2 regions of the Actinomadura sp. 3N508 genome follow, and region 1 is predicted to be linked to the other one. Evidence: riboswitches for the same ligand, from Rfam matches in the RefSeq annotation. Region 1 holds a riboswitch; the other holds the start of a gene.
The links. Region 1 has a riboswitch for cyclic di-AMP ahead of ACH34S_RS34130 (NlpC/P60 family protein). Riboswitches for the same ligand answer to the same signal wherever they lie in the genome.

Region 1 (5,392 bases):
TACCAGCAGCAGGCCCCGCCCCCCGGCACGCCCGGGCAGTCCCCCGACCCCTGGGGGCAGCCGCAGCAGCAACAGCCGCAGCAGCCGGACCCGTGGGGCCAGCCGCCCATGCCGCAGCCCGATCAGCACGGGCAGCAGCAGCATGGGCAGGCCCCGTACGGGCAGCAGCCCGGCGGCCAGAGCCCGTCTCCTCAGCAGCAGCCCGGCGACCCGTGGGGCGCCCCGCCGCCCCAGCAGCAGCCCCAGCAGCAGGACCAGTGGGGCGCGCCGCAGCAGCAGCCCCCGATGCCCGACTACCAGCAGCCGGACCAGCAGTTCTCGCCCCCGCAGGACCAGTACTCTCCCCCACAGGACCAGTACTCCCCGCCGCCGCAGGAGCAGCCGTACCAGCCGCCGCAGGACCAATGGGGCGCACCACCGCAGCAGCAACAGCAGCAGCAGCGCGACCAGTGGGGCGCTCCGCAGCCGGGGCCGGGCGGTGACCAGTTCGGCGCGCCGCCGCCGCACGGAGGCCAGCCGCAGCACGGCGCGGGCCAGCCGCCGATGCCGCAGCACGGCCGCGAGGCGACGCTGCTGCCGCCCGACCACAACCAGGGGCGGCAGCCCGACGGCACGGCGTTCATGTGCCCGTACTGCGAGGCGGTCCTGCCCAACCCGAGCGCCGCGCAGTGCGACTCGTGTCTGCGCCCGCTGCCGCAGAAGGGCACGCCCACCCTGCGCGTGATGTTCCCCACGGGCGAGCTCAAGGTCTCCGTCGGCCAGCATCTGGTGCTCGGACGGGACGCGGGCCAGTCACCGGTGGCGTCCACGTTCACCCAGTACGACAACGTGTCGCGGCGTCACTCGACGGTGTGGCTCGACCCGTCAGGGACGGCGTGGGTGCGTGACGAGGGCTCCACCAACGGGACGTTCGTCAACGGCGAGCGGCTCCCGCGCGGCGTGGAGGCCCCGCTCCGCAACGGCGACCAGCTCCGCCTGGCCGCCGACGTGACCGGCACCGTCCAGCTGAACTGACGGCGACAGCGATAAAAGGGGGCGGCCCCGCGGTCATGAGAACCGCGGGGCCGCCCTTTTGACGTCGCTGTCTATGCCGTCGCTGTCTCCGATCAGCTGGCGCGCTTGGAGCGGGCGCGCATGCGTTCGCGCTCCTTGGCGTCCAGGACGACCTTCCGGATGCGGACGGCGCCCGGCGTGACCTCGACGCACTCGTCCTCGCGGCAGAACTCCAGCGCCTCCTCCAGCGACAGCAGCCGGGGCGGGGTGAGCCGCTCCAGCTCGTCGCCGGTGGACGAGCGCATGTTCGTGAGCTTCTTCTCCTTGGTGATGTTGACGTCCATGTCGTCGGACCGGGAGTTCTCCCCGACGATCATGCCCTCGTACACCTCGGTGGTCGGCCCGACGAAGAACGTGCCGCGGTCCTGCAGGTTCGTGATCGCGTACGCGGTGGCGGCACCGGAGCGGTCGGCGACCAGCGACCCGGACGGGCGCGTCCGCAGCTCCCCGAACCACGGCTCGTAGCTCTCGAACACGTGGTGCGCCATGCCGGTGCCGCGCGTCTCGGTCATGAACTCGGTGCGGAACCCGATCAGGCCGCGCGCCGGGACGAGGAACTCCATCCGGATCCAGCCGGTGCCGTGGTTCGTCATGTGCTCCATGCGGCCCTTGCGGACGGCCAGGAGCTGCGTGACGGCGCCGAGGTGCTCCTCGGGGATGTCGACGGTGAGCCGCTCGACCGGCTCGTGCTTCTTCCCGTCGATGATCTTCGTCACGACCTGCGGCTTGCCGATCGTCAGCTCGTAGCCCTCGCGGCGCATGTTCTCGACGAGGATCGCGAGGGCCAGCTCGCCGCGACCCTGCACCTCCCACGCGTCGGGACGCTCCGTCGGCAGCACCCGGATCGACACGTTGCCGACCAGCTCCCGGTCGAGCCTGTCCTTGACCATCCGGGCGGTGACCTTGGTGCCCTTCTCGCGGCCGGCCATCGGCCCGGTGTTGGTGCCGACGGTCATCGAGATCGCGGGCTCGTCCACGGTGATCAGCGGCAGCGGGCGCGGGTCGTCCGGGTCGGCGATGGTGTCGCCGATCATGATGTCGGGGATGCCGGCGATCGCGATGATGTCGCCGGGGCCCGCCGCCTCGGCGGGCTTGCGCTCGAGCGCGTCCGTCATCAGCAGCTCGGTGATCTTGACGCGGTCGACGCTGCCGTCGTGCCGGAACCAGGCGACCTGCTGGCCCTTCTTGATCGTTCCGGCGTGGATGCGGCAGAGCGCGATCCGGCCGAGGTAGCTGGAGGCGTCGAGGTTGGTCACGTGGGCCTGGAGCGGGGCGTCCGGGTCGTAGGCCGGCGCCGGGATCGTGCCGGTGATGACCGTGAACAGCGGCTCCAGGTCGGGGCTCGCGGGCATCTCGCCGTCGGCGGGCTTGTCGAGCGAGGCCCGCCCCGCCCGGCCGGACGCGTACACGATCGGGAAGTCGATCTGGGCCTCGTCGGCGTCGAGGTCCATGAACAGCTCGTACGTCTCGTCCACGACCTCGTCGATGCGGGCGTCGGGACGGTCGGTCTTGTTCACCACCAGGATCACCGGCAGCTTGGCCTCAAGGGCCTTGCGCAGCACGAACCGGGTCTGCGGGAGGGGGCCCTCGCTGGCGTCCACCAGCAGGACGACGCCGTCCACCATCGACAGCCCGCGCTCGACCTCGCCGCCGAAGTCGGCGTGGCCGGGGGTGTCGATGATGTTGATCGTCAGCCCGCCGTGCCTGACCGCGGTGTTCTTCGCGAGGATGGTGATCCCCTTCTCGCGCTCCAGGTCGTTGGAGTCGAGCACGCGGTCGTCGACGTCCTGGTTCTCGCGGAAGGCGCCGGACTGCCAGAGCATGGCGTCGACCAGCGTCGTCTTTCCGTGGTCGACGTGAGCGACGATCGCGACGTTCCGGAGGTCGTCGCGCGTGGAGATGGGCATGCGGGCTCGCCTTGCGTGAGAGTTCGGGATCCGCCGCTGACACACGGCAGCCCCCATTCTACTTGGCTCGGCATACCACCCATCCCGGGCGATCGGCGTCCCCCACCCCCGATTGGCCAACTTTGCTGATCCTTTGTAATGTGCCCGAGGTCCGGCCGTCTGGAGCCCCATCCCCTCGGGGCTGCGGCCGGAGCGCCGAATCTCCCGACCGCGGGAGAACCGGGGACCCATAACCCCTGGGGTGAATCGACGCATGTCGTAGGGCGACTCCTGGCCCGAACCCGTCAGCTAACCCGGTAGGCGCGCGAGGAGAGGAGAACACCGGCTTGGCACCGGATCCCCACCGGCGGCGCCGTATCACGCCCGCCGCCGCGGCGACCATGCTCCTGATCGGCCTCGGCGCCACCGCGCCCGCCGTCGCGCACGCCGCCCAGCCGTCCGGACGCGGCCTGCCCGCCGCCGCACCGACCCCGGCCCCATCCTCGCTTCCGACGACGGAGAAGGGCCTGCTCAAGAGCCTGGACGCGCTGAACGAAGAGGCCGAGATCCTCACCGAGAGGTACAACAAGACGCGCGTCGAGCTGGGCAAGGCGCAGAAGGCGCAGAAGGCCGCCGCACAGCAGGCCGCGACACTGCGCGTCCAGGCCGCGCCGGCCCGGGAGCGGCTCGGCCAGCTGGCCGCGGCGAACTACATGTCCGGCTCCCCCGACATGATCTTCGGCGCGAACGGCTCCCCGGAGGGCCTGTCCGACCGCGCCTACCTCGCGCAGAACCAGACGACCGCCGTCCAGGCCCTGCAGAAGCAGATCGACCGGGCGGACACGGCCCAGCGCACCGCCGAGGCGAAGATCGCCCAGGTCGAGCGGGCGGCGGCGGACGCGGAGAAGGCCCGCCAGGCCGCCAAGGCCAAGGTGGCGGAAGTCACCAAGCGCCTCGACAAGCTGACCACCACGCACGTCCGCGACCCGCGCAGCGGCCTGCGCGCCACCGTGAAGGGCTCCGGCCTCCCCGCCAAGATGGCCCGCAAGGCGCTCACCAAACTCGGCGCCCCCTACGTGTGGGCCGCCGCAGGACCGAACTCCTTCGACTGCTCCGGCCTGGTCGTCTGGGCCTACACCAAGGTCGGCAAGCCCGGCCTGCCGCACTACACGGGCGACCTGTACGGCCTGGGGACGAAGGTCTCCCGAAGCGAACTCCGCTCCGGCGATCTGGTCTACTTCGGCGCCGGCCTCCACCACATGGGCATCTACCTGGCCGACGGCAAGTACCTGCACGCCCCGCAGACCGGCGACGTGGTGAAGATCTCCAAGCTCTCCGACCGCTCCGACTACGCGGGAGCCAACCGAATCGGCTAAGAGCCACAAGAACGTACGAGGCCCCTCCTGCGGCGCGGTAGGAGGGGCCTCGTGCTGTGTTTATTGCATTTCTCTCCTCCTTCGGGCCCTGGGGGCCCTCCATCGTCGAGAAAAGCACGCGATCGCTGGCATCGCTCCGTCTCGCCTGGCGGCTCGCTGCGCGATCAGGTTCTCGCAAGCTCGAACCTGCCTTCGGACGCGATCGCGAGTGTCGAGGTTGTTGCGGGGTTGCGGTGATGGCTGGGCGCCGTTATCCCGAGTAGACGTTCAGGTCTCTAGGAGGCCCTGGGTGGCTAGGGCATCTATTACTGGGAGGTCGCCTGGGAGCCAGGGGACGTCGTAGAGCTCGTTCTGGGTGAGCCAGCGGAGGGCCAGGTGTTCTAGGGCGCGGGGTTCGCCTTCGACTATGCGGGCCGTCCAGACGCGGAGGACGGCGCGTTCGCTCAGGTGCCAGTCGGTGCCGATCCTGCGGGTCAGGCGGACCTTGATGGCGAGTTCCTCGTGGCACTCGCGGATCAGGGCGTCCTCGTCGGACTCGCCCGGGTCGACCTTGCCGCCCGGCAGTTCCCAGCCGCCCGCCATGTGCGGCGGCTCGGCCCGCTGCGCGGTCAGCAGCCGGCCGTCACGGATGATCGCCGCGCCAACGACCACGAGCACGATGCCGACCAACCCCTCTCGGTGCTATTTCGCGGCGGCGGCCTCGACCTGCCGCGTCGCCTCTTGGACGATCTTCTCCAGGTGGCCGCCGTGCGCGCCGCGCCAGTAGAGCTGGCCGCAGTCGGCGCAGCGGCCGTAGACGTCGTAGCTGCGGCGGGTGCCCGCCTCCAGGTCGCGCTCGATCTCCTGCTTGTCTACCTGGACGAGTTCACCGTTGCAGGCGGTGCAACGGGTCCAGGGGCGCAGGGCGGGCGCGAAGCGGTCCAGGACGTCGCGGAGCTGGTCGTCGGGGCGCGAGCCGCGGACGTAGGCGCCGAACCACAGCGCGCGGCGGCGGAGCAGGCCGCGGTCCTGGGTGAGCAGGACGCGGCGCTCCTCGTTCGCCTGGACGACCAGCGCCGGGTCGTCCATGTCGTTGTG
Region 2 (5,392 bases), on a different contig from region 1:
GAGGTCGTTCACGTGGTCGACCTTGATGGACGTCGTCCGCAGCACTTCCCGCACGTAGGCGGCGCGGCCGGATCAATCGATCGGCTGATGCGCGGCCCGCCGGGGCGGGCGAGGCTTGCGCCGATGCGGGACGGGGAGACAGGGGACGTGACCAGGACCGAAGGCCGGATCCGGCTGGCGATGCACGCCGGGTTCTTCCTGCTGCTGGCCGCGTCCGCGTCCCGGTTCGTGGCCGGGCACGGGCTGGACGGCGCCACGCCGCTGGTGCTCACGCTCACGGGGGTGCTCGGCGCCGGTTACGCGCTCGGCGTCGCCTTCTGGGACGCGCTCGGCCGCCACGGGCGCCTCGCCTGGCTGGGCGCCGTGGTCGCGTGCTGGCTGGCGCTGGTCGGCGCCGCCCCGAGCTTCGCCTGGTGCGCGGTCCCGCTGTTCTTCGCCGCGCTGCGGCTGCTGTCGCCGCGCGCCGCCATCGCCGCCGTCGTGGTGATCACCGGTGCGGTGATCTTCGCGGGCCTCTACCTCGCGGACCGCGTGGACCCGAGCCTGGTGCTCGCCCCGATCGCGGTCGCCGCGATGGCCGCCGTCATCTTCCTGGAGCTGCAGCGGCTCGTCGGCGAGCTCGTCCGCACCCGCGGCGAGCTGGCCGACACGCAGCGCGCGGCGGGCGTCCTGGAGGAGCGCGAACGGCTGTCCCGCGAGATCCACGACACGCTCGCGCAGGGCCTGGCCAGCATGGAGATCCTGCTCCAGGCGGCCGACCGGCAGTGGGACACCTCGCCGGCGGACGCCCGCCGCCATCTGCGGCAGGCCGCCGACGCCGCCGCCGCGAACCTTGACGAGGCGCGCCATTTCGTCTGGGCGCTGGCCCCGCCCGCGCTGGCGTCCGGGTCCCTGCTCGCGGCGCTCGGCGAGCTGGCCGGGGCCGGGCCGGAGGCGGGCCCGCGGGTACGGTTCCGGACGGAGGGGGACGAGTACCCGGTGGACGTCGAGGTGCAGGCCGTGCTGCTCCGCGTCGCGCAGGGCGCCGTCGCCAACGCGCGCGAGCACGCGGACGCGGCCACGATCATGATCACGCTGACCTTTCTCGACGACGCCGTGTCCCTGGACGTCGCCGACGACGGCACCGGGTTCGACCCCGGGGCGGCCGCGTCCGCCAGGGGACGCGGGTACGGGCTCCGCGCCATGCGGGACCGGCTCGCCGAGGTCGGCGGCTCCCTCGCGGTCGAGAGCGCCCCGGGCGCCGGGACGGTCATCGCCGCCACGGTCCCCCGTGAACGGGAGCACGGGGAGTGACCGTGGTCCGGGTGACGATCGTGGACGACCATCCCGTCGTCCGGGCCGGGCTGCGCGCCCTGCTCGGCGGCGAGCCGGACCTAGAGGTGGTCGCGGAGGCGGCGGACGGCGAGGAGGCGGTCCGGCTGGCCGGGGCCGTCCCGACCGACCTCGTCCTGATGGACCTGCAGCTCGGCGCGGGCATCGACGGCGTCGAGGCGACCCGCCGCATCCTCGCGCTGCCGGACCCGCCGCGTGTCCTCGTCCTCACCACCTACGACTCCGACGCCGACATCTCCCGCGCGATCGCGGTCGGCGCGGCGGGCTACCTGCTCAAGGCGGGCCCGCCGGACGAGCTGTTCCGCGGCATCCGCACGGCCGCGCGCGGCGAGACGGCGCTGTCGCCGGGGATCGCGTCCCGGCTGATGGACCGGATGCGCGAGCCCGCCCCGTCCCTCAGCCCCCGCGAGATCGAGATCCTCGAACTGCTGGCCGAGGGCCTGTCCAACCAGCGGATCGCGCGCCGCCTGTTCATCAGCGAGGCCACCGTCAAGACGCACCTGGTGCACATCTTCGCCAAGCTCGGCGTCGACACCCGCACGGCCGCCGTCACCGTGGCCGTCGAGCGGCGCCTCATCCGCCTCCCCGGCTGACCCGGGCCCGCCAACCGATGGGTCGATGCCCGTATCAACCCATCGGTTGATTTCGCCGTTCTCGTTTGCCGCCACCCATTTCCCGTGCTTAGTGTCCGCTGCACCGGCCGAAATCCGGCCGGACGCCGAATTCCCGAAAAAGGGAAGCCGGGGACCCAGGTTCGTTAGGGGTGAATCCGCTGGTCCGCCAGCGGTAGGGCCGTCTCCTGGCCCGAACCCGTCAGCTAACCCGGCAGGCGGAAAAGGAGAGGTGGACGCCGGTGCGAACGGGCATCCAGAAAACGATGAGAACGCGCGGCCGCCGCAGAATGCTGCTGATGGGTTCGGTGCTCGCCGCCGGGGTGATCACTCCCCTGGCCGTCACCGCAGGGACCGCGGACGCGCCCGAGACCGGCACCACGGCGGGGACCGCCGCCGCACCCGTCATCGAGAAGGCGGCCCCGCCCGAGGCGAAGGCAGAGGCGCCGCCCGCGGCCGGCGCCCGCCCTTATGGGGTGGACGTCTCGCACCACGACAAGGGATTCGACTGGAGCCGGCAGAAGCCCGGTTTCGGTATCGCTAAGGCCACCGAGGGCACCGCGCACAAGGACACGACCTTCACCCGCAACTGGACCCAGATCAAGCAGAACAGCCTGGTCAGGGGTGCCTACCATTACGGGCGTCCGCAGAACGATCCCGTCCGGGAGGCCGATCACTATCTCCGGGTGGTGACGTCCGCCGGGCTGGCGAAGGGCGACCTGCTCATCCTCGACCTGGAGACCACGGACGGCCGCTCGACGCGCGAGGTGAACGACTGGGCCAAACGCTGGCTGGAACGCGTCGAGCAGAAGACCGGCGTCAAGCCGATGTTCTACAGTTCCCGTTCCTTCGCGGAGGAGCACGGCAAGGGCCTCGGCGAATACCCGCTGTGGGTCGCGCACTATGGACGGTCTCCCGGCAAGGTCAGCGCGCCTTCGCCGTGGAAGCAGTGGACCATCCACCAGTACGCGGCCACCGACCACGACCACAACGTGTCCCGCCTGTCCGCCGACCAGCTCCGCCAGCTCGGCTACAAGGCCGCCTGACCTCTGAGGCCCGATGCGGGCGGTGGCGAAGAACCGCCGCCGCCCGCATCGCCATTTCCGGCAGGGCGTCACGGCCCAAAGAGCCGTGTCAACCATTCCCCCGGCTAGAGCCCCGTCAGGCATTCGGCCAGGCGGTCGATGACCGATGTCGAGTAGGCGCTGTCGGCGTCCGGGGTGACGATCGTGACCAGGAAGAGGTCCGTGCCGACGAGCGTGACCTCGTGGGGGGCGAATCCCAGGCCGTTGTCGCCGTACGGATTCTCCAGGACCCGGGCCCTGAGCCGTGGTACCCGGCAGGGCTCGAAGCTGATCATCAATGGGCCGGTGCCGGTGGGGGACAGGTGGTAGCCGTCCTCGTCCCACCTCTGGATCATCTCCTCGTCCTCGGCGACGAGCACTTCGGCCCGGCCGGTGGGGATCTCGCGGCCCGCGCCCCAGGGGCGGAAGGACGGGTCGTCCCCCGGCTCGACCGCGACGCGCAGGTCCGGCCGGTCCCGGTGCAGCCGGTCCAGGAAGCGTCGCACGGCGCGGGACGGGGATTGCGCGCAGACGAGCACGGTGTCGTATCCGGTGATCACCCTAGGATCCAACCCTGTTCCGGCGCCCGACGCGTCCCTTGGCATCTCGACCGCCGTCGTTTACGCACCCGGAATCCCGCCGCGGCTGCCCGCCGGGACACGCATCCCCGTCTGGCGGGACGGCACCCACCGCGTCCGGTGGCCGGAGGCCGCACGTCAGGATGGACGTATGGCTGACGAGATCACCGGCATCGTCGGGGCGGGCATCATCGGGCTGGCGCTCGGCCGGGAGATCGCCGCGCGCCGCCCGGGGACGCGCGTGGTCGTGCTGGAGAAAGAGGACCGCGTCGCCGTTCACCAGACCGGCCACAACTCCGGGGTCGTCCACGCGGGCATCTACTACAGGCCCGGCAGCCTCAAAGCGGAACTGTGCACGCGCGGCAAGGCCATGCTGCGCGAGTACTGCGCGGAGCGGCGGCTCCCCTACGACGAGTGCGGCAAGCTCGTCGTCGCCGTCGACGAGGCGGACCTCGCCCGCCTGGACGACCTCGAAGCCCGCGCCGGCGTGAACGCCGTCCCCGGCATGCGGCGCCTGGACGCGGCGGGCATCCGCGAGATCGAACCGCACGCGGCGGGCCTGGCGGCGCTGCACTCCCCGCACACCGCGATCACCGACTACACGCGCATCGCGGAGTCGTTCGCCGGCGACATCACGGGCGCGGGCGGCGAGATCCGGTTCTCCTTTCCCGTCACCGCGATCAGGCCCGCCGGTGCCGGGCTGGAGGTCGCGTCCGCCGAGCAGACCGTGCGGGTGGACCACCTGATCGTCTGCGCGGGCGTCCACTCCGACGTCGTCTCCGGCCTCGCCGGCGATGTCCCCGGGCCGCGGATCATCCCGTTCCGGGGCGAGTACATGACCGTCGTCCCGGAGAAGGCGCATCTGGTCCGCGGCCTCATCTATCCCGTCCCCGACCCGCGCTATCCGTTCCTCGGCGTGCACTTCACCCGGAGAGTGTCGGGCGAGGTCGAGGTGGGGCCCAACGCGGTCCTGGCGCTGGCCCGTGAGGGGTACCGCCGCGCGGACGTGTCGCTGCGCGACCTGCGCGGCATCGCCGGGTGGCCCGGCACCTGGCGGATGGCGCGGCGGCACTGGCGCACCGGTATCCACGAGATGCACGGCTCGGTGTCCAAGCGCGCCTACATGAAGGCGGCGCGGCGGTACGTGCCGGAGGTCGGCGCGGGCGACGTCGTCCGTGCCGGGGCCGGGGTGCGGGCCCAGGCGCTCGACCCCGACGGGAGCCTGGTGGACGACTTCCGCGTCCACCGGCTCGGCCGGGTGACCGCCGTGCGCAACGCCCCCTCACCCGCCGCGACCTCGTCCATGGCCATCGCCGAACACATCCTCGACATCATCGAAGGAAAGACTCCCCGTTGACGCTTCGGTGGTCAGGGCGTGCAGCACCGTGAGGGCGTCGTGCAGCGCCTCCACGTCGTGGGTCCGGATGTAGTCGATCCCCTGCGCGGCGGCGAAGATCTCGGCGGCGAGGGTGGCCGGGCCGACTCCGGCGATGTCGCGCCCGGTGAGCGCCCGCAGGAACGACTTGCGCGACGGCGACACCAGGACCGGGAGGCCGAAACGCTCCCTGAGCCGCCGGATCCGGGCCAGCACGGCGACCGAGGACTCGGCGTTGCTGCCCAGGAAGAAGCCGAGCCCGGGGTCGATGACGAGCCGTTCGGACGGGACGCCCGCGGCCCGCAGCTCGGTGAGGCGCCGGTCGAAGAAGCGGTCGATGCCCGTCCAGACCTCGGCCGGGTCGGTCTTCACGATCGTGGCCGGACCCTGGCGCTGGATCGAGTGCATGACGACGAGCGTGCACTCGGAGCC

Region 2: linked by a shared signal. The riboswitch ahead of ACH34S_RS26060 (glycoside hydrolase family 25 protein) and the one ahead of ACH34S_RS34130 (NlpC/P60 family protein) in region 1 are both predicted to bind cyclic di-AMP.

What each region holds. Positions count from the first base shown of each region.
Region 1 covers NZ_JBIRAX010000012.1:75,310-80,701, reverse strand. The annotation lists gene ACH34S_RS34140 (FHA domain-containing protein) at 1-1,014, shown strand, start outside; gene typA (translational GTPase TypA) at 1,107-2,960, opposite strand; cyclic di-AMP (ydaO/yuaA leader) riboswitch at 3,144-3,279, shown strand; gene ACH34S_RS34130 (NlpC/P60 family protein) at 3,287-4,315, shown strand; gene ACH34S_RS34125 ((deoxy)nucleoside triphosphate pyrophosphohydrolase) at 4,583-4,972, opposite strand; gene ACH34S_RS34120 (Mut7-C RNAse domain-containing protein) at 4,997-5,392, opposite strand, start outside.
Region 2 covers NZ_JBIRAX010000007.1:373,100-378,491, reverse strand. The annotation lists gene ACH34S_RS26075 (hypothetical protein) at 1-45, opposite strand, end outside; gene ACH34S_RS26070 (sensor histidine kinase) at 148-1,293, shown strand; gene ACH34S_RS26065 (response regulator) at 1,296-1,925, shown strand; cyclic di-AMP (ydaO/yuaA leader) riboswitch at 2,039-2,180, shown strand; gene ACH34S_RS26060 (glycoside hydrolase family 25 protein) at 2,243-2,989, shown strand; gene ACH34S_RS26055 (hypothetical protein) at 3,094-3,567, opposite strand; gene lhgO (L-2-hydroxyglutarate oxidase) at 3,737-4,942, shown strand; partial or broken gene folP (dihydropteroate synthase) at 4,943-5,392, opposite strand, start outside.